3 regions of the Sphingomonas olei genome follow, and region 2 is predicted to be linked to each of the others. Evidence: predicted binding sites of a transcription regulator. Region 2 holds the regulator's gene; each other region holds the start of a gene.
What was found. Region 2 encodes LexA, which represses DNA repair genes until DNA is damaged. Its sites were predicted from a motif close to GTTCCNCNCTTGTTCT; they were not measured.
Positions count from the first base shown of each region.

Region 1: a site for LexA is predicted at 2,798-2,813, ahead of ACH0BU_RS01255 (S24 family peptidase). Genes of this name have one in related genera too.
Region 3: a site for LexA is predicted at 2,588-2,603, ahead of ACH0BU_RS15820 (LexA family protein). Genes of this name have one in related genera too.

Region 1 is NZ_JBIQEU010000001.1:248,923-253,579, reverse strand. It holds gene ACH0BU_RS01275 (TIGR04063 family PEP-CTERM/XrtA system glycosyltransferase) at 1-1,183, shown strand, start outside; gene ACH0BU_RS01270 (hypothetical protein) at 1,174-2,232, shown strand; gene ACH0BU_RS01265 (hypothetical protein) at 2,246-2,557, opposite strand; gene ACH0BU_RS01260 (hypothetical protein) at 2,557-2,703, opposite strand; gene ACH0BU_RS01255 (S24 family peptidase) at 2,863-3,483, shown strand; gene ACH0BU_RS01250 (hypothetical protein) at 3,513-3,686, opposite strand; gene ACH0BU_RS01245 (hypothetical protein) at 3,810-4,019, shown strand; gene ACH0BU_RS01240 (autotransporter assembly complex protein TamA) at 4,069-4,657, shown strand, end outside.
Region 2 is NZ_JBIQEU010000003.1:5,151-19,621, forward strand. It holds gene ACH0BU_RS04500 (ComEC/Rec2 family competence protein) at 1-1,130, shown strand, start outside; gene lexA (transcriptional repressor LexA) at 1,121-1,783, opposite strand; gene ACH0BU_RS04510 (molybdopterin molybdotransferase MoeA) at 1,839-3,023, opposite strand; gene moaC (cyclic pyranopterin monophosphate synthase MoaC) at 3,090-3,557, opposite strand; gene trpC (indole-3-glycerol phosphate synthase TrpC) at 3,554-4,357, opposite strand; gene trpD (anthranilate phosphoribosyltransferase) at 4,378-5,367, opposite strand; gene ACH0BU_RS04530 (anthranilate synthase component II) at 5,364-5,942, opposite strand; gene ACH0BU_RS04535 (hypothetical protein) at 6,085-6,606, shown strand; gene ACH0BU_RS04540 (alpha/beta fold hydrolase) at 6,660-7,757, opposite strand; gene ACH0BU_RS04545 (YciI-like protein) at 7,813-8,127, opposite strand; gene trpE (anthranilate synthase component I) at 8,124-9,632, opposite strand; gene ACH0BU_RS04555 (SurA N-terminal domain-containing protein) at 9,625-11,568, opposite strand; gene tpiA (triose-phosphate isomerase) at 11,647-12,381, shown strand; gene ACH0BU_RS04565 (leucyl aminopeptidase family protein) at 12,433-13,818, opposite strand; gene trxB (thioredoxin-disulfide reductase) at 13,896-14,471, shown strand, end outside.
Region 3 is NZ_JBIQEU010000022.1:1,752-6,408, reverse strand. It holds gene ACH0BU_RS15845 (HU family DNA-binding protein) at 1-206, shown strand, start outside; gene ACH0BU_RS15840 (S1 family peptidase) at 300-1,076, shown strand; gene ACH0BU_RS15835 (hypothetical protein) at 1,149-1,319, shown strand; gene ACH0BU_RS15830 (hypothetical protein) at 1,321-1,956, shown strand; gene ACH0BU_RS15825 (hypothetical protein) at 2,092-2,541, opposite strand; gene ACH0BU_RS15820 (LexA family protein) at 2,658-3,071, shown strand; gene ACH0BU_RS15815 (Y-family DNA polymerase) at 3,077-4,336, shown strand.

The DNA.
Region 1 (4,657 bases), on a different contig from region 2:
GTTGCAGAGCGGCTATACATTCCGCACCCGCGCGATCGTCAAGGCACAGCTCGCCCGCGGGTGGCAGGTGGCGGCCGTTACCGGCCCGCGCCATCATCACGGATCGCCAGCCACCGAGGTGGTCGATGGCATCACGTTCCACCGCACCGGCCCGTCGATGAAACTGCGCGCGCCCTTGTCGGAAATGGCCGAGGTCGCTGCCTTCGGTCGGCGGATCATGGCGGTGGCGCGCGATTTCCGCCCCGATATCATCCATGCCCATTCGCCCGTGCTCGATGCCTTGGCCGCGATGCGCGCGACCCGCGCGCTCCGCCTGCCGCTCGTTTATGAGATCCGGGCCTTCTGGGAGGATGCGGCGGTCGGCAACGGCACCGGAACCGAAGGGTCGCTGCGCTACCGCGCCACCCGCGCGCTGGAAAGCTGGGCGGTGCGCCGCGCCGATGCGGTGGCGGTGATCTGCGACGGCCTGAAAACCGATCTGCTCGCCCGCGGCGTCGCTGCCGACAAGATCATGGTCTCCCCCAATGGCGTCGACATGGCGCTGTTCGGCGATCCGCCCGCGCGCGACGAGGCGCTGGCGCAGCAGCTCGGCCTTGATGGGGAGGTGATCGGCTTCATCGGCAGCTTCTACGATTATGAGGGGCTGGACGATCTCGTCGCCGCCATGCCCGCGCTCGTCGCGCAGCGCCCGCGCGCGCAGCTGCTGCTGGTCGGCGGCGGCCCGATGGAGGCGGCGCTCCGCGCGCAGGTCGCGGCCTCGCCGGTCGCCGACCGGATCCACTTCGCCGGCCGCGTGCCGCATCAGGAGGTGGAGCGTTACTACAGCCTGGTCGATGTCCTCGCCTATCCGCGCAAGAAGATGCGCCTCACCGATCTCGTCACCCCGCTGAAGCCGCTGGAGGCGATGGCGCAGGGGAGGCTGGTCGCGGCATCGGACGTCGGCGGCCACCGCGAGCTGATCCGTGACGGGGAAACGGGCACGCTGTTCGCCGCCGATGATCCCGCGGCGATCGCCACCGCGCTCGCCGCGTTGCTCGCCGACCGCACGATCTGGGATCACCGCCGCGCCACGGCGCGCGCCTTTGTCGAGCGGGAGCGTAACTGGTCTTCAAATATTTCACGTTACGAACCGGTCTATCGGCGGCTGATGGATGCCGCGGGCAAGGGTGACACATGGTCGTAAGGCGCACCGGCACGGACGTGACACGCTATCTGATCCCCGCAGCCTTGCTAGCTGCCGGCGTCATCATTGCCGCGTCGATCGCCGCGATGCCGCGCGTGAACTTCGACCTGCTGCTGTGGCGACTCGGTCTGCCCGATGTCATCCCGGCGGCCGCGCCGCCCGTCGGCGCGACCGGGCGCACCCTGCTGGCACTGGCGGCGCTGTTCCCCTTCCTCCTTGTGTCGGCGGTCGCCTGGCGGCTGGGAAATGGCGGCCCGCTGCTCGCCCTGCGCCGTCGCGACCGCGACGCTGACCTCCCCGCCTTGCGCCGCGCGGACGCGCACCCCGATCACCCGCCGCGCTGGCCGATTCGCGCGGACGAGGATCTGGGCCCGCCCTTACCCGCGGTCGGCAGCCCGGCCGCGCGGGTGCTGCCCGGCGACGATCTACCGCTCCCGGCCGATCTGGATCAGCCGCTTGCCGCCTTCGACCCGATCGCCATTCCCGACGTCCCGCGTGAACCGGCCCGCCCGGTCGCGCCGCTGGTCACGATCGTCGTCCCGCCGCGCAGCCACGATGCGGCGCCAGAAACGTCCGAGTCGCTGCCCGACATGCCGGCGGAGATAGCGGATGGCCCCAGCCAGCCGCCGATCTCCGACGATGACGCTGCACCTGAGGAGCCAGTCCCGGAGCTTGTCCCGACCGCCGAGGTATCTCCCGCCGAATGGGAAGCACCAACGCCGGCCGCCGAAGGGCCAGATGCGGTCGCACCGGAACCGCTTCCCCTCACCGAGCCCCCCGCCAAACCCGCGGCTGACCAAAGCGACGCCGACCAGCGGGACGGACCGGCCAACTCCGAACCCGTTCTCGAAACCGGGCCTGAACCCGCCGGCACGGATCAGGACTCGATCAGCGCCTTGCTCGACCGGCTCGAACGCGGGGCGCAGCGGCGCAAGGGGGCGCCGCCGCCCGCGCCGCCGCTGCCCGAACCGGATCCGCCGGCCCCGTCGCCCCCGCCGGGCAGCCTCGACGATACGCTGGTGATGCTCCGCCGCATGGCGCGCGGCTGATCGGTCGCGCGGGCTACGCGCGATCCACCGTCACCGCCTCGATCCGCGCCTGCCATTGCCCGTCCTGCTCGCGTGAGCCAGTCACCGACAGCCCGGCAAGCAGGCGGCCCGGCAGCGCCACGTCCACATCCTCCACCCGCGACAGCCACTCACGCGCCGCCTCGCCCGCAGGGGCCGTCAGCGTCATCGCATGCCGCTCACCGGCAAAGGTGGCGCTATACCAGGGCGCCGACCCCAGCGGTTCGATCGTCACCGACAGGCGCCGCTGCGCCGCCGATGCGTGCAGCGCGCGCTCGATCAGCGCCGCCGGCGCAGGGCCGCGCATCAATTCGCCTCCGCTTCGTGGCCGCCGGCGGCAATCGGCACGTCCGCCGCAGCCTCGCGCAGCGCCGCCTCGACGCGCGCGCGCATCTTCGGTCCCGGCGTGCGCCCGCGCCGCAAGTCATGGACCAGCCGGGGGTCATTCACCACGCGCCGGCCAAAGGTGGTCGGCGGAATTCCCGTCCGCCGCAGGTAGCAATCGATCTGGGTGAGGAGGGATATGGCAAGCTCCTGAGTCGCTTATGTTCCTCTTTTGTTCTCTCAACTTTTCCAACTTGTCTAGGAAAAATCCTAGACTACAAGGATGGCATGGCGGAAACGGTGGCCCAGACGGTTGAGCGGCTCGCGGCAGCGCGCGGGATCAGCCTGTCGGAACTGTCCCGGCTGCTCGGACGCAACCTTGCCTATCTTCAGCAATTCGTCCGCCGGGGGACGCCGCGTCGTCTGGCGGAGGCCGACCGCCGCGTGCTGGCGCAATTCTTCGGCGTCGATGAAACGCTGCTCGGCGGCACCGCCGCGCCCGAGGCGCCGCTGGTATCCGTCCCTTATCTCACCGTCGCCGCCTCGGCCGGCGCGGGGCAGGCGACGGGGGAGGAGCGGGCGATCCGCCATGAGGCGTTCGGCGCGCGGCTGTTGCGCGACGCCGGCATCACCCCTGCTGCCGCCTCGCTCATCGATGCGGTGGGCAATTCGATGGCGCCGACGATCCTTCCTGGTGACCGCTTGCTGGTCGACCGCAGCGATGTCGCGCTCGCCAGCGATGCCATCTTCGTCGTGCGGCGGGGCGGCGAATTGCTGGTGAAACGGGTGCGGCGGGACGGCCCCGGCCTGACGCTGCTCAGCGACAATCCCGATTATGCGCCGCTATCGTGCGCAAGGGGGGAGGCGGACGTGATCGGCCGCGTCCGCCTGCTACTGCGTGAACCCTGATCGCCGCTGGCTGCCGCGCGTCAGGCGTTTCAGCCGCGATCCTTCAGCCACATGGCAACCGCGATCGCGCTGCCGATCGCCAGTCCGGCGAGAAAGCCGATCGATGGTTGCCCGACGAGCAGCCCGATGACGGTGCCGGCCAGCAAGCCAACGGCAATCAGGAATCCGCCGGCATTGCCCGGGCGCTTGAGGGGATCGGCCATGACGCGCGCCTTGCCACGCCGCACCGCACGCTGCCAAGCGGCAAACCGTTAACCCTCGCCGTTCACGCCCGGGGAGGATGTTGCGCGATAGCGCGGCCGCACCATTCGCAACGGGGCGCCACCTTGTCATCCTTGTACCTCGCCGACCGCCAACTGGTGTATGACGCCGCCGCGCTGATCCACCGTTTCGGCACTTATGCTGCGGACGAGGCGGCCCTTCGTGCCGATCGCAGCCGCACCGTCGGCAACGTGATCCACTTCTGCCGCTGGCGGCAGGTCGAACGGTTGGTGCGGGTGCTTGCGACCGATCAACGCCTGGGCACGCTGCACTGAGCGTCACGCCGCATTGCCGCCCGGCGGCGGACGGCTTACGGCAGGGTCAATGGACGGGCGTAGGGCGCTGATCGCTGGGGCAGGTCTGATCGCGTCGATCGTCTCGGCGCCGGCCGGCGCGCAGCAAGCGGCCGGGACCGCCCCCGCGCCTGCGCTTCCTGCGGAACAGCCGATCGATCCCGCCGCGCCGCTCGCCGACATGCCCGATATCGGCGTGGCCTGGCCGGAACTGCCGCCGCAGACCCCCGCCGCGCAACAGGCGACCGCCGCACAAACCGGCGAGACACGCTATGCGTGGCGCATCGACGGGCTCGACGACATGGCCTCGCCGCTCCTGCGCGAACGCTTCGCCGCTTTGTCGGTGCTCGACCAGAACGATGGTGAGGCCGCCAACGCCGCGCAGCTTGATCGCCGCGCGCGCGAGGATTCGACGCTGCTCGTCACGCTGCTGCGCGCGCAGGGCTATTATGATGCGGAGGTCGAACCGCGCATCGACACCGTCGATGGCCGCCCGCTGGTCATCCTCACCGCGACGCCGGGGCCGATCTACCGGCTGAAGGAGGTGACGATCGATGGCGTCGCGGCGGCGGGGGACAAGGCAACCGCGCTGCGCGATGCCTTTGGGGTCAAGCCTGACG
Region 2 (14,471 bases):
TCTGGCCGGAGTCCCTGGCGGGGCCCAGCTTCCAGCTCTCCTTCGCCGCCGTCACTGCGATCATCGCGCTGGCTGAGCATCCGGCGGTCCGCCGCTGGTTCGCGCCGCGCGAGGAATCATGGGGCCGCCGCCTCCTGCGCAATGGCGGCTCGTTGCTGCTGACCGGCGCGATCGTCGAAGTCGCGTTGATGCCGATCGCCGTCTTCCACTTCCACAAGGCCGGCATCTATGGCGCGCTGGCCAATATCGTCGCCATCCCGCTGACCACCTTTGTCGTGATGCCGCTGGAGGCATTGGCGCTGCTGTTCGATACGACGGGGCTCGGCGCGCCCTTCTGGTGGCTGACGGGGCAGGGGTTATCGCTATTGTTGTGGATCGCCCGGACGACGGCGGCGGCGCCTGGGGCGGTCGCGGCACTGCCAGCGATGCCGGCGGGCGCCTTCGCGTTGATGGTCGGCGGCGGGCTGTGGCTGGCGCTCTGGCGGACGCGCTGGCGGCGGATCGGCTTGATCCCGGTCGCGGTCGGCGCGCTTTGGGCGCTGGTGACACCACCCCCCGACCTTCTGGTAACCGGCGACGGACGGCATCTCGGCGTGCGGCTGCCCGATGGGCGCGTAGCGCTGCTGCGCGATCGGGCGGGCGGTTATGCGCGTGACATGCTGGCGGAAAATGGCGGATCTGACGCCGAACCGGTGCTCTTGTCCGATCAGGGCGCGGCGCGCTGTTCGCGCGATCTATGCCGCGTCGATCTGCCCGTCGGCGACCGCGTATGGCGCGTGCTGGCGACGCGCAGCGCCTATCTGGTGCCCGCCGGCGCGCTGACCCAGGCATGCCGCAATGCCGATATCGTGGTCAGCGAACGCCGCCTGCCGCGTCGCTGTACGCCGCGATGGCTGCGCCTCGATCGTGAGATGCTCGCACGAACCGGCGGGGTGGCGATTTCGCTCTCTACCGGGCGCGTCGATACCGTGATCCGCCCCGGCGATGCTCACCCCTGGGTGCTCGCCGGGATGCCAATCCTTTCGGGCCGCTCAACGAATCGCTGGCGCAAGGATGAACAACCGACGTTTCGCCCGGAGAAAGCGTTCAGCCCGCCGCCGGCGGGCCTGCGCCCGGCCAATCAGGAATAGCGCCGCAGAATCCCGGCCAGCTTGCCCTGCACCCGCACCTGCGCTGGCGCATAACGCTGCGGATCGTAGGAGCGATTTGCCGGGTCGAGCCGGATCATCGTGCCTTCGCGCCGAAAATATTTCAGCGTCGCCTCGCTGTCCTCGATCAGCGCGACCACGATCTCGCCGTCGCGCGCCACATCCTGCTTGCGGATCAAGGCGAAGTCGCCGTCGAGGATGCCCGCCTCGACCATCGAGTCACCGGCAACCTCAAGCGCGAAATGCTCGCCCGAGCCCAAAAGCGCCGCCGGCACCGGAAGGCTGGTGGAGCCTTCGAGCGCCTCGATCGGGGCGCCGGCCGCGATCCGCCCGTGCAGAGGCACCTCGACCACGTCGTTGGCCGGTTCCGGCAGTGCGGGCGCCGGCGTGGATGAACGGACGGCCTCGCGGCTCTCCGGGCGATCAGGCACCTTCAGCACTTCCAGCGCGCGGGCGCGATTGGGCAAGCGACGCAGAAAACCGCGCTCTTCCAGCGCGGAAATGAGGCGGTGGACCCCGGACTTCGATTTCAGGTCCAGCGCATCCTTCATCTCTTCGAACGAAGGGGAGACGCCGGTTTCGGCCAGTCGATCATTGATGAAACAGATCAACTCGTGCTGCTTTTTGGTGAGCATGCATCATCTCCGCGGCGAACAGACTGGGAACCTTTAAGGAACGTAAACCGACGCGTCAAGCAATCACGAGGATTTCTGCCGAGTCGCCCATCGCCGCAGCAGGAGCATGTGGTTGACGAACGACGAGGCAGCCTGCCCGTGCCAACGTTCGTAGCATGGAACTGTCCTGGATCGTAGCAACATAGGCCCGTCCATCGCGCAACTCTGCGCGTAGATAATCAGTGCGCGGGCCATTGGCTGGCAACGCTTCGCCAAGGATGCCGGTGGTCGTTTGCGGCAGGGGCTGCGCCGCCCCGGCAAGCGCCGCCACCATCGGCTTCACGAACAGCAAGCCGGTGACAAAGGCGGAGACGGGGTTTCCCGGTAGCCCCAGCACGGCCATGTCGCCGCGCCACCCCGCCATCAGCGGCTTGCCGGGGCGAAGCGCGATGCGCCAGAAATCGATCGCGGCGCCCGCCGCCTGCAGCGCAGGACGAACCAGGTCGTGATCCCCAACCGAGGCGCCACCGGTGGTGACGAGGACGTCGGCCGCCACATGGCGGAACGTGTCGGTCAGCGGTTCCAACCGGTCAGGGAGGATGCCGAGGTCGATGATCTCCACCGGAAGATCCGCGAGCAGCGCCCGTAGCAGCAGGCGGTTCGATTCCGGTAGTCGGCCGGGCTCGACGGCCCGTCCGGGTTCGACCAGTTCATCGCCCGTCGCGGCGATCGCCACACGAACCCGGCGCCGGACGGTGACGTCGCCCAGCCCCCCGGTGGCCGCCACCGCCAGACGCGCAGGCGTCAGCCGTTCGCCGGCCGCGACCAGCGTATCGCCGTCCGCAAAATCGAGCCCACGCCGCCGGATGTTGGCGCCCTCGCGTGCCGGTCCTTCGCCATCGAGCCATAAAGTATCGCCGTCGCGACGGGCCTCTTCCTGCACCATCACCGTGTCCGCGCCCTCGGGCACGGCGGCGCCAGTGAAAATCCGTGTCGCCTGGCCCGCCTTCACGGCACCTGCAAATGGCCGTCCGGCGGCGCTCTCGCCGATCACTCGCATCGGTCCGGGCAGGTCACCGAACCGCACGGCATAGCCGTCCATCGCCGACAGGTCGCGCTCGGGCTGGGTACGGCGCGCGATCAGCGGGACCGCCGCCCAGCGTCCGATCGCGTCTGCCAGCGGTAGCGTTTCGGTCGACAGCGCGGGCGCCGCAGCCAACAGGCGCGCCTGCGCCTCTGCGACAGGAAGCAATTCGCTCATGATCCGGCGAGTGACAGATTCATGCTGTCGGCAACACCCATAATAATCGCGGCGCGGCCCTGAGGGTCAGGCGACGAAATCGCCCGACTTGCCGCCGGTTTTCTTCAGCAGGCGGATGTTGCCGATCGTCATCCGCTTATCGAGCGCCTTGGCCATGTCATAGACGGTCAGCAGCGCCGCGGAGACGGCGGTCAGCGCCTCCATCTCCACGCCCGTTCGGCCGCTGGTGGCAACGATGGCCTGCGCGCTGACGCCGTCGTCCTCGATCGACAGGTCCAGCGTCACCTTCGACAGCGGCAATGGATGGCATAGCGGGATGAGGTCACTGGTGCGCTTTGCCGCCATGATCCCGGCGATCCGCGCGACCGCCAGGACATCGCCCTTTGCCACTGCGCCGGCGGCAATCGCGTCGCGTGCCTCGGCCGACATCGTGATCCTGCCCCCCGCCACCGCCTCGCGCGCGGTTTCGGTCTTGCCGCCGACGTCCACCATCCGGGCGGCGCCCTGCTCGTCGAGATGGGTCAGGCGGCTCATTGCACCAGCGCGCGCGTGGCCGCCGCCACATCGGCCTGCCGCATCAGGGATTCGCCGATCAGGAAGCAGCGCACGCCGTGCTCGGCCATCGCATCCAGGTCGGCTCGCGTGTTGAGGCCGCTTTCGGCGACAAAGGTGCAATCGCTGGGCGCGCTGCCGACCAGCTCGTACGTTCGTTCGAAACTGACGGAGAAGTCGCGCAGGTTGCGGTTGTTCACGCCGATCAGCCGCGATTGCAGCTTCAGGGCGCGTTCCAGTTCCTCCGCGTCATGCACCTCGACCAGAACGTCCATGCCCCGTTCGATCGCGGCCGCCTCGATCTCGGCAGCGGCGGCATCGTCGAGCGCGGACATGATGACCAGGATCGCGTCGGCGCCGATCGCCCGCGCTTCGGCCACCTGCCACGGGTCGACCATGAAGTCCTTGCGGATCACCGGCAGGTCGCACGCATTGCGCGCGGCGATCAGATAATCCTCGTGCCCCTGGAAATAGTCCTGGTCGGTCAGCACCGACAGGCACGTCGCGCCGCCTTCGGCATAGGCGCGTGCATGCGCCGGGGGATCGAAGTCGGGTCGGATCAGGCCCTTGGAGGGGCTGGCCTTCTTGATCTCGGCAATCAGGCCGTAGCGCGGCAGCGCATTGCCAGCACCGCCGCTCGCCACCCGGTCCAGCGCCGCCTTGAAGCCACGCGGCGGCGTCCGGTTGCGCGCCTCACGATCAAGCGCCGAGATCGACCGATCACGTCGACGCGTCGCCACTTCGTCCTGCTTGGTTGCCAGGATCCGGTCGAGAATCGTCATGCTGCTCCCCTTCGCGCCGCTCATGCCCAGGCAATCCAGCGGTCGAGCAGGTCGTTGGCCTCCCCGCTGTCCAGCGCCTCGGCCGCGCGGGCGGCGCCATTCGTCAGCGTCTCGCCGGTCAGCGCCAGCGCCACCGCGGCGTTGATCAGCACGGCATCGCGATAGGCCCCGTGCTCCCCTTTCAGCAGCCGGCGCAGGGCATAGCCGTTATGCGCCGGGTCACCGCCGCGGATCGCCTCGATCGGGTGGCGGCGCACCCCGGCATCCTCCGGCACGATCCGCTTGCCCAGCAACACGTCACCGATCGCGACCGCCACCGTCGGCCCCGCGCCCGATACTTCGTCCAGCCCTTCCTCGCCCGACACGACGATCGCCGCCTCGGTGCCCAGTTGCTCCAGCGCCTCGGCGTACACCGGCGCATAATCCGGCCGCGCGATGCCGATCAGCTGGCGCGTGACATGCGCCGGATTGGCCAGCGGCCCCATCAGGTTGAAGATCGTGCGCTTGCCGATGCGACGGCGGATCGGCGTGATCCGCTTCATTGCCGGGTGGTGATTGGCCGCAAACAGGAAGCAGATGCCGAGTTCGTTCAGCGTCTCCTCCGCCAGCATCCCGGCACGCTCCATGTCCAGGCCGAGTGCTTCCAGCGTGTCGGCGGCGCCGGCCTTGGACGATGCGGCGCGGTTGCCGTGCTTGGCCACCGGCACCCCGCACGCCGCCACGACCAGGCTCACCGCGGTCGAGACGTTCAACGTATGGTGTCCGTCACCGCCGGTGCCGCAGACGTCAATCGCACTGGCCGGCGCGCTGATCGGGATCAGCCGCTCGCGCAGCGCACGTGCCGCCTCGGCGATCTCGATCGATGTCTCGCCGCGATCGGACAGGTCGATGAGGAACCGCGCAATCGCGTCCTCGCTGGCGCGTCCGTCGAGAATGTCGGCGAACGCCTGCGCCGCGCTCTCACGCGACAAGGGCGACCGCGGGTCCGGCAGCAGGGCGATCGTTGTCATGCTGCCACCTTCGCGCCCGTCAGCGCCACGAAATTGGCCAGCAGGTCATGGCCATGTTCGGTCGCGATGCTTTCGGGGTGAAACTGGACGCCGTGGATCGGCAGCTCCCGGTGGCGCAGCCCCATCACCGATCCGTCCGCCGCATGCGCATTGGGGATCAGCACGTCGGGCACGTCCTCCACGACCAGCGAGTGATAGCGCGTTGCGGTGAAGGGGGACGGAAGGCCGGCAAAAACGCCGGTGGAGTCATGGTCGATCGCGCTTGTCTTGCCGTGCATCAATCCCCCACGGACGACCCGCCCGCCGAAATGTTGCCCGATCGCCTGATGGCCAAGGCACACGCCCATCAACGGGCGGCGGCTCTCGGCACAGGCCGCGACCAGGTCCAGGCTGATCCCGGCCTCATTTGGCGTGCAGGGGCCCGGCGACAGCAGAAAACCGGTGGCATTCGACGCCAGCGCTTCGGCCGCGGTCAGCGCGTCATTGCGTTCCACCCGCACCTCGGCCCCCAATTCCATCAGATAATGGACGAGGTTCCAGGTGAAGCTGTCGTAATTGTCGATGACGAGGATCATGTTGGCCCCGACATAGCGTAACCCGCCGTCGCCGCAACGGCTGTTGCGGGCGCCGCCGGATCGCGTAATCACCGCCGCGACGTTCAGCGGGGAGAAAGCTGCTGGCGTGATCGTTGATGGACCATCCAGGAGGTCGCCTCGCATGTTCCGCCCCGTGTATCTCGTTCCGCTAGCGGCGCTGTCGCTCCTGCCGCTGCCGGCGCTCGCCCAGGCCCAGGCCCAGGCCCAGACACAGCCCCAAGCTCAGGCGCAGGAAGGCGCATCCTCGCAGGCGGAAACGGGTCAGCCGCCGCAGCGAATCCGCCAGGTGACGCTGACCGGGAATGAAGCGTGCCCGACCGCCGCGGCGGACGAGATCGTGGTGTGCAGCCGGCTCGATCCCAACGACCAGTTCCGTGTGCCCAAGCCGCTGCGCCGTCCGCCAGAGGTGCCGGCGCAGAACCAGAGCTGGGTCAACCGCGCCGCCACCGTCGATCGTGTCGGCCGCGTCGCCGGCGGGCTCCCCAACACCTGCTCGCCGATCGGCGCCGGCGGCCAGACCGGCTGCGGGATCCAGGCAGGTCAGGCGTGGGCGGCGGAAAAGCGCCAGCAACAGCGCGAAGTGGAGCAGGCGACGCCCGAATCGCGCACCGACATCGACATCGAGGACGATCCGCGCGACTGACACGCATCCCCATCATCGCGGCCAGTCGTCAGCCGCGATGATGCGCCTGCGGCCTAGTTCGTCGCCATCAGGCGCGACAGGTCAGCCTTCCAGAATTTGGCCCAGGTATGCGTGCCGTGGCCCTTGGTCTCGGGCGTGGCGGCAATCAGGCGAAACGTGGCGCGCGGCATCCTCTTCGCCGCGACCTCGGTGATGCCATAGCCTGCCGGGTTGATGAAATCGTCGGCGGAGTTGATCCACAGCACCGGCACGGTGATCTTCTCCAGCCCGGCCGACGGATCATAGGTCCGCGACGCGTCGAGCTGGTAGATATAGTCATTGGCGTCGCGATTGGCGCTGTTGCGCGTGAACGCCTGATCGAGGAACGCCTCGGCGGCCTCGCGCGTCGGATATTGCTGTTGCAGCGCCAGCGGGTTGGAACCGGCGATGATCGACAGGCTGGCCGCCGTCCGCAGGCCCTGGGCCGGCTGCGCGGTGTAATTGCCGCCATTCCAGGCCGGATCCGCCTTGATCGCGTCGATCGACAGCTTGCGCCACATGCGGTTCAGCCCGGCGATCGGCACCGGCAGACAGGCGAACGGCGCGAGCCGCTCGGCAAAGCCCGGATAGGTCTGCCCCCAGACAAAGGCGTGCATACACCCCATCGACGTGCCCAGGATCACCTTCAGCCGGGTGACGCCCAGCTTCTCCAGCATCGCCTTCTGCGCCGCGACCATGTCGCCATAATCATATTTCGGGAACGTCATTCGCATCCCGTCGGACGGCTTGGACGATCCGCCATGACCAATATTGTCGGGCAGGATGACATAGGTCGTCTTGAGGTCGAACGGCTGGCCGGGACCGTAAAGCTCGTCGGCGAATTGCGGCGAGAGGAACTGCTTGCCCGTGCCGCCGGTGCCGTGAAGGACCATCACGGCATTGTTGATCGCGCCGTCAGGACCGCGCCGCGGCGTGCCGAGCGTCGTGTAGTGGATCTTCAGGTCCATCGTCTCGCCCGTGCCGAAGCGAAAGCCCGGCAGCGTCACATCGCCTTCCCTGGTGGGCCAGTTCGTCGGCGCGGGCGCAGGGTTCGCCGGCGTGGCGACGGGCTGGGTGGTCTGGGCAGCGGCGGGCGCGGCGGCGGCGATCAGCAGCAGGGGAAGGAGGCGCATGCCCCGTGCGTATCGGGCGGATCGCCGGTTGAGAAGCCCGCGGATTACGGCCGGCTCAGCGCAGCGGTGTCGCGGCACCCGATCCGACGACGGTGTGCCAGCGGCTGACCTGCCAGCGCATCACCAATCCCTCGCGCACATAAGGATCGGCATTGGCAAAGGCCTCGACCGCCGCGCGGTCGGTGAACAGCAGCAGCGCGGACTCGATCGGCTCTCCCACCGTGCCGCCCAGCAGCAAGGCGCCGCGATCCGCCGCTTCCCATGCAAGCGCCAGATGAGCGTCGCGCAACGTACCGCGCCGTTCCAGATAGTCCGCCGCCAGTTCGTATCGCAGCAGGAAATGGCCGTCGGTGGCTGCGCCGTCGCTCACTGGCCGAAGCCGCCGGCACTCGCCTGCGCGATCGCCTCGCGCGCGGCGGCCAGCAACGCTCCCGACTTCGCCTCGCACTCGCGCTGCTCATAGGCCGGGTCGCTGTCCGCCACGATGCCCGCGCCCGCCTGGACGTGCATGGTGCCGTCCTTCACCACTGCGGTGCGCAGGACGATGCACGAATCCATCGATCCGTCGGGCGAGAAATAACCAACTCCCCCCGCATAAGCGCCGCGCTTCTCGCTCTCCAGTTCGGCGATGATCTGGCAGGCGCGCACCTTGGGCGCGCCGCTGACCGTCCCCGCCGGGAAGCCGGCGAACAACGCATCGATCGCGTCACGCTTGGGGTCGAGCGCACCGACCACGTTCGACACGATGTGCATGACGTGACTGTAGAATTCGACCGTGTAGCTGTCGGTGACCGTGACTGACCCGGCTTGTGACACGCGGCCAACGTCGTTGCGCCCGAGGTCGAGCAGCATCAGATGCTCCGCGCGTTCCTTCGGGTCGGCAAGCAGGCTGGCGCGGTTCGCCTCATCCTCGGTCGCGGTTTTGCCGCGCGGCCGGGTGCCGGCGATCGGCCGGATCGTTACCTCGCCATCGCGCACCCGCACCAGGATCTCCGGGCTCGATCCGGTCAGCGCGAAGCCGGGCAGGTCGAGATGGTAGAGGAAGGGCGACGGATTGATCCGCCGCAACGCGCGGTACAACTCGAACGGCGGCAGCGTGAACGGCGCAGTGAAACGCTGCGCCAGGACGACCTGAAAGATGTCGCCAGCGACGATATAGTCCTTCGCGGCGCGCACCATCTCGGCATAGCGCCCCTCCGGCAGCACCGGGGACAGCGCCACGTCGCTGGCCTCGGCCCGAACGCGCGGGGGCAGGGCAGTGGCCTCCAGCCGCGCCTCGATCGCGTCCAGCCGCTCGGCCGCCGCGGCGATCACGCTCTCGGGCGATCGCTGGTCGTCGGGCCAAACAGGCGCCACCAGGAACAGGGCGTCCGCCAGCCGGTCAAAAACAAGGATCACGGTCGGGCGGACGAACATCATGTCCGGCAGGCCAAGCGCATCGGTCTTTGGCGCGGGCAGGCTCTCGACCAGCCCGATCGTCTCATAACCGAAATAGCCGACCAGGCACGCGAGCGCCGGCGGTAGTTCCGCTGGCACGTCCATCCGGCAGGAGGCGACCAGCGCGCGCAGCGCGGCCAGCGTCGGGGTGTCGCATGGCGCGAACGCCGACCGATCCGTCAGCCACTGGCGGTTGATCGCGGCGTCGTTTCCTTCGGCGCGGAAGACGAGGTCAGGCGCAAGCCCCAACATGCTGTAACGACCGCGGATCGCGCCGCCCTCGACCGATTCGAGGAGGTAATCGCCGCGCCCCGGCTCGATCAGCTTCAGCGCCGCGGCGACCGGCGTCTCGGTGTCCGCGATGCGGCGGCGCCACAGCAGCGCCGGCCGCCCGTTCGTCAGCGCAGCCGCGGCTGCGTCCTGCCCAGCGTTACGGATTGGAGCCCCCCTCGCCGGAGAGGCTGGCCTTCACGCGGGCCAGCGCGTCCGCGTTCTGCGACACCTTCATCGCCCGCTTCACCGCCTCGGTGAATTGCTGGGCATATTCCGGCCCCATCGCACGGCCAAGGTCCTGACGCGTGGCAGCGATCACCTGCGGCGCCTTGGCGGCGTCACCCGGCGAGATCTTGTCGACCTTGACGATCAGCCAGCCGCTGCGATCGGGCGCTTCCAGCATCTTGGCGGTGCCGCCCTTCATGCTGAACAGCAGGGCCAGTACCGGGTTCGGCCCACGCGGATCGGCGTTGATCTGTGAGCGGGCGGCGACCACGCTGTCGGTCTTCGCGCCCTTGGCACCAGCCTCGGCCAGTGCCTTGTCGAACGCCACACCCTTGTTGATCGCGGCCAGTGCCTTGCTCGCGGCGGTGCGCGCGGCGCGGCGGGCGCGATCCTCCTGCAGGTCCTTGGTCACCTGGTCGCGGACCTGCGCGATCGGGCGCGGCGCGGCGCGAACGATCCGGTCGAGCGCGACGAGGGCGAAGCTGCCGTCAGGCCCGGTCTGCACCACCTGCGGATCGTCGCCCTCTTCGGACTGGAAGGCGGCGGACAGGATCGGCATCAGCGCCGCGTCAGGCTGCGCGGCCGGAGCCTCCGGGTTGGCGCCGGTTGCGGTCAGTGCCGGCGTGGTCGCGGCACTCAGCTTCTGCTCGGCCACCAGCTCGGAGAAGTTGGCATTGTCAGCGATCGCATTTTCCAGCGAGTCGCGCATCGCCGTCAGAGCGTCGGCGGTCTTCTTCTTGGTCAATTCCTCGACCAGCGTCGGGCGCGCCTCGGCCAGCGTCTTGCCGGGGACCTGCGCGACCTTCTCGATCTTGCCGACGACGAAGCCGATCGAACCGCGGACGGGGCCGATCACGCCATTGGCCGGCGCGGCGAAGGCGGCATCGGCCACCGCGCCAGAGGTCGCGCCGGTCAGCGCCTGCTTGTCCTGCGCCTCGAGGCGGCGTGCCTCCAGCCCGGCGGCGCGCGCCGCATCCGCGACAGGGGTGCCGCCGCGGATCTTGGTCGCCAGGGCATTGGCGGCATTCTGGTCAAGCACGGTGACCAGCGACACGGTGCGCGTCTCGCGCGCTGCCCAGCGGGCCTTGTCGCCATTGTAGGCTGCGGCGATCTCGGCATCGGTGGGCGTGCCGCGGGCCTTCACGAACTCGGGCGTCACCATGGCGTAGCGAACGATGCGACGCTCGGGCAGCGAGTAGCGCGCGATGTTGCGCTTGTACCAATCCTGCAGTTCCGGGTCGGTCGGCGCGGCACCGCCCGGCATCGCGGCGGCCGGGATCAGCGCGACCTGACCGGCACGACGCTCCAGCAGCAGCGAGGCATAGGGCAGCGCCAGCGATTCCGGCACCTGCGTCGCGCCCATCTGCGGCCGCAACAGGAACTGCACCATCGTCTCGCGCGCAATGTCTTCCTGCACCTGCGCATCGGTCAGCCGGTTGCGGGCGAGCACCTGCTCATACACCGCCTGGTCGAACTTGCCCGTCGGGCCCTGCAGCCCGGGGATGTTGCGCAATTCGCTGCCGACCAGCGCCTTGCTGACGACCATGCCCTGGTCGCGGCCGAACGCTTGCAGCGCCAGGCCGTTCAGCATCCGGTCGAGGATCGCCTCGACGCCGCCCTCGGCGACCAGCTGGCTCATCTCGAGCCCCGGGTTGCGCTGCTGCGCGCCGCGCAGTTCGTCCTGCACGCGCCGGGTCAGTTCGGTCTCGTTGACGCTCTGGCCGCCCACCTTGGCGACGGTCGCGCCAGACGCGCCGCCGGTCTGGAGGCCGGTGATGTCACCCAGCGCAAACGCGATCGCGATAAGGCCAAGGACACCCATGGTGACGATCACGCCGACGCGCGAATTGATGATACGACGAAAGAACCCGAGCATGCAGCGCCAATCCGTTGAACGACGCTCGCTTTAGGGTGCCGCCTTCGTTACCGCAACGGCACAACCAAGTGGGGAGAGATCATGCGGCGCAAGTTGGTAGCCGGAAACTGGAAGATGAACGGCAGCCTCGCGGCATTGGCCGAGCTCGATGCGATCAATGACGCGGCGGACGGCGGTGTCGATGTGGCGATCGCGGTCCCGGCGACCCTGATCCATCCGGCCGCTGGCCGCGCGCGTTTTCCGATTGGTGCCGAGGACGTGCACGGCGCCGACAGCGGCGCGCATACCGGCTGCGTCTCCGCTCCGATGGTGAAGGAGGCGGGCGCGTCCTTCTCGATCGTCGGCCATTCCGAACGGCGGCAGGGCCAGCATGAAAGCGACGCCGACGTGAAGGCCAAGGCGGAGGCGCTGCACCGCCACGGCCTCACCGCCATCCTGTGCGTCGGCGAAACGCTGGAGCAGCGTGAGGCGGGCAAGGCGGAAGCAGTCGTCACGGCGCAGCTGCGTGCCTCACTGCCGGATGGCGCGTCGGGTGACTGGCTGTCGATCGCTTATGAGCCGATCTGGGCGATCGGCACGGGCAAGGTTGCGACGGTCGCCGATGTGGAGGCGATGCACGCCGCCATTCGCGCGGCGCTGGCAGAGGCGCTGGGTGTGGATCAGGCGGACAGCATCCGCCTGCTCTACGGCGGCTCGGTGACGGCGGAAAACGCCGCCGGCCTTCTCCATGCGGCCAATGTGGATGGCGCGCTGGTCGGCGGCGCCAGCCTGACCGCGGCCAAGTTCGTCCCGATCATCAAAGCAGCCGGCTGATCCGCGCCACGGCGTCGCGCCCGTGCGCGACGCCGGACGCTGGCAGAAGCGTCAGCCGTAGCGCTTGCGCAGCACACCCCAGGCGGCGGCGAGCCCCAGCGCCGCGCCGCCCTTGGGCCTGCCCGGCCGGGGGGCAGGGCGCCACGCGAATGTATCGACATGCGCCCAGGCGATATCCTTGGGCACGAAGCGCCGCAGGAACAGCGCCGCCGTCACCGCACCGGCAAAGCCGCCATCGGGCGCATTGACCATGTCTGCGACGTCCGACTTCAGCATGTCGTCATAGCCATCCCACAGCGGCAACCGCCACAAAGGGTCATGCGCGGCGGTGCCTGCGGCAAGGAAGTCGGCCGCCAGCTCCTCGTCATTGGCGAACAACGGTGGCAGGTCCGGCCCCAGCGCAACCCGCGCCGCACCGGTCAGCGTCGCAAAGTCCACGATCAACTCCGGCCGATCCTCCACCGCGCGGGTCAGTGCGTCGGCCAGGATCAGTCGCCCCTCGGCATCGGTGTTGGTATTCTCCACCATCAGCCCCGCCCGACTGCGCAGCACATCGCCGGGACGAAAGGCATTGCCGGCAATCGCATTCTCCACCGCCGGCACCAGCAGGTGCAGCCGCACCTTCAGCTTCGCGCCCATGACCAGCCCGGCAAGCGCGATCATGTGCGCCGCGCCGCCCATGTCCTTCTTCATCAGCCGCATCCCGCCCGACGTCTTGACGTCGAGCCCGCCCGAATCGAAGCAGACGCCCTTGCCGACCAGCGCGATGCGGGGGTGGGCAGGATCGCCCCATTCCAGCTCGATCAGCCGCGGCGCACGTTCCTTGCTCGCTGCCTGGCCGACGACGTGGATCATCGGATATTCCACCGCCAGCGCATCGCCGCGCGTCACTCGCGTCGTCGCACCATGCGCCTTCGCCAGCAGCTCGACCTGCGCCTCCAGATCCGCCGGCCCCAGGTCCGATGCGCCGGTGTCGACCAGATCGCGGACCAGCGCGGTCGCCTCCGCCAGCCGGACGATCTCCTCGATCCGCCCCGGCTCGCCGGTCAGCAGCACGCGCGGCCCCTGCGCGTCGGGCGCGCTACGATAGCGGGTGAAGCGATGCTGCGCGAGGCACCAGCCCAGCATCGCCGCGCCCGGCTCGCCCTCCGCCAGCCGGTACGTGCCTTCGGGCAGGCCATCACCCAGCGACGCAATCCGCCACGGCGATGTCACATCCTCGTTGCACACCAGCAGCATCGCCCAGTCGTCGGGCGCATCGCCGGGAAGGATCGCGCGATTGCCCGGCTTTCCCACCACCTTGTTGGCCGCCACCGCGGTGCGCGTGCGCGCCGGCTGGGCGATGAGCCATTCCTCGAACCGGTCGGGGTGGACGACATGGATGGTGCGGGCAGGCTGGCCCCGGTCGGGGGCGAGCAGGCTGGAAAAGTCGGTCATGGGGCCAGCAAAGCAGGACTTCACCGTCGGCGCAACGCGCGGTTCCCTTGGGTCGCGCCGCATCCTACATCGCGGGCATGACCACTCACTCGACTCGCATGCTCATCCTCGGCTCGGGCCCCGCTGGCCTGTCCGCCGCCATCTATGGTGCCCGCGCGGGCATGAAGCCGATCCTCGTCCAGGGCATCCAGCCCGGCGGCCAGCTGATGACCACCACCGACGTGGAAAATTACCCCGGCTTTGCCGAGGTGATCCAGGGCCCGTGGCTGATGGAGCAGATGCAGAAGCAGGCGGAGCATGTCGGCACCACGCTGGTGTGGGACACGGTCGTCTCGGTCGATCTGGCGCGCCGCCCGTTCCGCCTCACCGGCGACAGCGGCGATATCTATGAAGGCGACGTGCTCGTCATCGCCACCGGCGCGCAGGCCAAGTGGCTCGGCCTCGCCAGCGAGGATGCGATGAAGGGCAAGGGCGTCTCCGCCTGCGCCACCTGCGATGGCTTCTTCTATCGCGGCAAGAAGGTCGCGGTGATCGGCGGCGGCAACACCGCGGTGGAGGAGGCGCTTTACCTCACCAACCACTCGGACGACGTGACGCTGATCCACCGCCGCGATTCACTCCGTGCGGAGCGCATCTTGCAGGAGCGGCTGTTC
Region 3 (4,657 bases), on a different contig from region 2:
AGAAGGTGGTAGACGCCGTCGTCGAGGCCGTGGCCGAGGCGGCCGCCGCCGGCGACGAGATCAACCTGCCGGGCTTCGGCAAGTTCAAGGTGAAGGATATGCCCGAGCGCGGTGGACGCAACCCGGCCACCGGTGAGGCGATCACGATCGCCGCATCGAAGAAGCTGATGTTCACGCCGGCCAAGGCGCTCAAGGACCGGCTGTAGCCGCAGGTGTCCGGCGGACGGCGCCGCGGGCAGGGTGGTTCCGGCGACCTGAAGGAGAAGCTCGCGCGCGTGCCTTGGGCCTCACGGGGCCGTGTGACGCCGATCTCCCGGCTGGCGCAGTCCATCGTGCCTGTCGGCAACAAGGAAGGCGTGCCGCAGGGCGATCTGTCGTTGCACATCCCGATTCAGGATCCCGCTCACGAGGACTGGGTGCTGGACATCCAGGGGACCGCCTTCCAGGCCGGCCGCGGCAAGCTCCTCACCTGCTGGCACGTCGTCGAGCAGCTCCGCTTTCGAGAGCGCGAGGCGTATATCTGGGCCAACAGCCGGCTGGGCGGGGTAGAGGCGCAGCGTCCGTACCCGTTCGCGGCGGCTCTCAAATACTATGACCCGCGCTTCGAGAATGGTGGCCCCGGCGTGGACGCCGGCGTGCTCATCTGCCCGGCCGTGAGCACCCCCGAATGTCCTTACGACGTGCCCCCTGTGACGTGGGGAGACTCGACAGGGGTAGGGGTGGGCGACCGCGTGCTGATCGGCGGCTTCCCGCTCGGGCGCGACCTGTTCTTCTCAAATCCGACGAACCGGGGCCTCGTGCAGCCCTCATTCTTCGACGGCATCATCAGTGCGGTAGTCCCGGCTCTGCAGCTCGGCGAGACCAGGCTGTTCCAGATCAGCTCGGTCGCGCTCGGCGGGATCAGCGGCGGTGTGGTCTGCGATCCTCGAACCGGCGCGGTGCTCGGCATGGTGACGAGCGGCCTGACGATCGGCGAGGTTGACCTGCCGATCACCTATGCCCTCCCGAGCGAAGTCCTTCAGCCGTTCGTCGACGCGATCAGCTTCGACGTCGGCGACGGCGAGCGCTGGCGATAGTAGGCTGCCGATCTTCGATGTTCCGTCGGGCCGCACCTTGCATTTCCGTCCCCGGAGGCTCACATCACATCCATGGCGACGCACCCTGACTCCGTCACGTCGAAGAACCGGAAACCGGCTGTTCTCGGTCGCAGCGCCGCGACCGGCCGCTTCGTCATGGCCCCGGTCGCGACCAAGAAGGGCACCGTGTCGGACAAGCAGATCACCGCCGCGGTGAAAAGCGTGCTCGCCAAGAAGAAGTAGATTGGCGGCGCCTGCGACGTCGGCCGACGACGTCTTCATCAACTGCCCCTTCGACGACGCGTTCGCGCCCACGTTCCGCGCGCTCATTTTCGCGATCATCGTCTGCGGCTTCCGGCCGCGCTCCGCGCGCGAGCTGGACGATGGCGGGCAGACCCGGATCGACAAGATCCTGAGCCTCATCGAGGAATGCCGCTACGGCGTGCACGATCTATCGCGCACCGAGCTCGACGCCGTCCACAACCTGCCGCGCTTCAACATGCCGCTCGAGTTGGGCCTGTTCCTGGGCGCGAAGCGCTACGGCGGCAAGCACCAGAAAGCCAAGCGCGTGCTGATCCTCGACGTGGAGCAGTACCGCTATCAGCGGTTCATCTCCGATCTCGCCGGCATGGACATTCACGAGCACGGCGGCGCTCCGATGCGAGCGCTGCAGGAAACGCGCGACTGGCTCGCCAACGTGTCGCGCCGCGAGCTGCCGAGCGCCGACCGGGTGCGGCGCGTATACGAGGCGTTCAGAGCCGATTTGCCGGACCTTGCGGCGGCGCTCGAGTTCGATCCCGACCGCATCCCATATGTCGACTTCGAGCGGCTTTTGGCGAGGTGGCTGTTGGAAGCGCCGGCCGCGGTCGGCGGCGCATAGGATCATCTAGCTCGTTACGCTATCAGAACGATAATATATCTTATGTTAAATCAATGGCTTAGCAGATTTCCGGCATCGTTCTTGCAGAGACTGACGTGGCTTTTTCGCAGCTAAGGCTTGCCAGTCAGTCGCGAGTTAGCCGCGCCGTCGTTCTCGCGCGCGAGCGTGTCGCGGATCTTCGTAAAGATCCTGCAGCGCGCGCAGCCGAAACGCATTCCACCAGCGTTGCCAGCGATGCTCCTCGGCATCGTGGAGCATGTGACATCGCTGGCATAGCGCGGCGAGATTGCGCGGCGCGCTATTGCCAGGATCATGATCCAGATGCGCGCAGGCCAGCACGACATAGGTGATCCGCACGACGTCGAGCGCGAAGAGGTCGCCGACCTTCACCCGTCGCCCCTCTCCCGATCGCCAGCATCGCGCTTCGCTATCCCACCAGCGCCCATCGCCCAGATGCGCGACGTGCCGAAGATGCGGTCGCCGGCAGCGTTCGCAGCGCCCTCCTGCCCGCACGAACCGGATCTGGTCCGACAGCAGCGGCCAGTCGATCGGGTACAGCCAGCGGTTTTCGGGGCGGATCGGCATCCATGACTCTATGAGTCATGCGAAATGAGAACAAAAGGAAAATCTCGTTCCCTTCATGTTCTTATCCAGCATATCATGCGCGCATGTCCGCGTGTGTGATTCCCCTGTCCCAACCGATGCCGATCGCCGATCTGCCGCCAGCGTTTCGCCTGAGGGTGGTGAGCGCGGCCGGCGCTGGCTTCCCCTCGCCTGCCCAGGACTGGGAGGAAACCGCGATCGATCTCGTGGCGCTGCTGCGCCTCGACCGCGCCGCCAGCTTCGTGTTCCGGGTCAGCGGACAGTCCATGATCGACGCTGGAATCTATGATGACGACGTGGTGGTGGTCGATCGCGACGCCACGCCGGTTAGCGGCCGCATCGTCATCGCCGTGGTCGACGGGGGCTTCGTGATCCGCCAGTTGGTCTGGCGCGACGGCAAGCCGGTCCTCGAGGCCCGCAACGCGCGGATGCGCTACGACGCGGTGATCGCGGATGAGAGTGTCGAAGTGTGGGGCGTCGTCCGCGCCTCCGTGCGCAACCTGCAGGGCTGACCGCCATGTGGGCGATCGCTGACGTCTCCAACTTCTATTGCTCGTCGGAGAGGGTATTCGACCCGTCGCTGCGCGATAAACCGCTCATCGTGCTGAGTAACGGGGACGGCTGCGCCATCGCGCGCTCCGAGGAGGCCAAGGCGCTGCACATCAAGATGGGTGCGCCGATGTTCAAGATTCGTGATATCGTCCGCGAGCATGGCATCCAATACCGCAGCAGTTCCTACGAATTGTATGCCGACATGAATCGTCGCTTCAATCAGGTCCTCGCCGAGCACAGTTGCACGGTCGAGGTGTACTCGATCGACGAATCGTTCTTTCGCCTGCCGGTGCTCCCGAACGGCCTGGGCGACGTGGCGGCCGCGCACCGCGTGATCGCGGCCGTCAAGCGTGCGACGGGCCTGCCGATCCGCATCGGGCTTGGCCCGACCCGGACGCTGAGCAAGGTTGCCAACGCCCTCGCCAAGGCGTCGGAGAAGGTCTGGAAGGGCGTGGTCGACCTGCACGACATCGAGCTGCGGCGGCGCCTGTTCGCGCAATGGCCGGTCGAGGAGGTCTGGGGCATCGCGCGAGCGATGACCGAGCGGCTGCGACCGCTCGGCGTCAGGACGACGGCCGATCTTGCCGCCCTCCCCCCGGAGGTCGCGCGCGACGTGGGGACGGTGATGCTGGAGCGGCTCGTGCGCGAGCTGAACGGCGTCGAATGCACCGATTTCGAGCCGGAGCCGCCCCCGTCCAAGGCGACCGCGGTGACCCGCTGCTTCGGTGAGCCGGTGCGCGAGGTCGCGGCGCTGCGCGAGGCGATGGTGCGCCGCGCGGTCCGCGCGGCCGAGAAGATCCGCGCGCAGGATCTCGCTGCCACCCGCCTGATCGCCTTTGCCCACGGAAGCCGGTTCAAGCCCAACGCGCCGTCCGCCTCGCGCATAGCGCGGCTGTCGCCGGCGACCAATGATCCGCGCGTGATCGGCGGTATGGCGGGCCGCATGGCGGATGTCATGTACGAAACTGGCGGCGTCTACACCAAGTGCGGCGTCATGCTCGAGGGGCTGGAGCCGATGACCGCGCACCAGGCCGACCTGTTCGCGGTGCCCGATCCGCGATCCCCTGCCCTGCTCGCCGCGATCGACGGGCTCAACGGGCGGTTCGGCCGCAACACGATGCGGCTTGCCTCCGAGGGCTTTGGCCAGAAGAGCTACGACACCAAGCGTGCTTTCAAGAGCCCGTCCTGGACCACGCGGATCGATCAGGTGCCGATCGCGCGGTGAGATCAATAGCGATAGCCTGCCTGCCGGCAGGCCGCTGCCAGCTTCATCACTCGCCCATCCTTCGCGCCGTACTGGCGCAACCGTGCGGAATAGCTGTAGGCGCTTGCAATCATAGCGGCGTGTGCTCGCAAACAGCCTGATTTCCTGCTCACGCTTTCTGCCACTGGCGGGGAGCGTCCTGCTCGAATTATCTGCCAGTGTGCTCGCCATCATCCGGCGCTGCTTGCAAACGGGGCGTTGTGCTCACGCTCCGTGCCAATGGGCTCTCCAAACCCGTAGCCGGCAAGCGCTTTTGCGAAGCAGGTTTCCAGAACAGTTCTG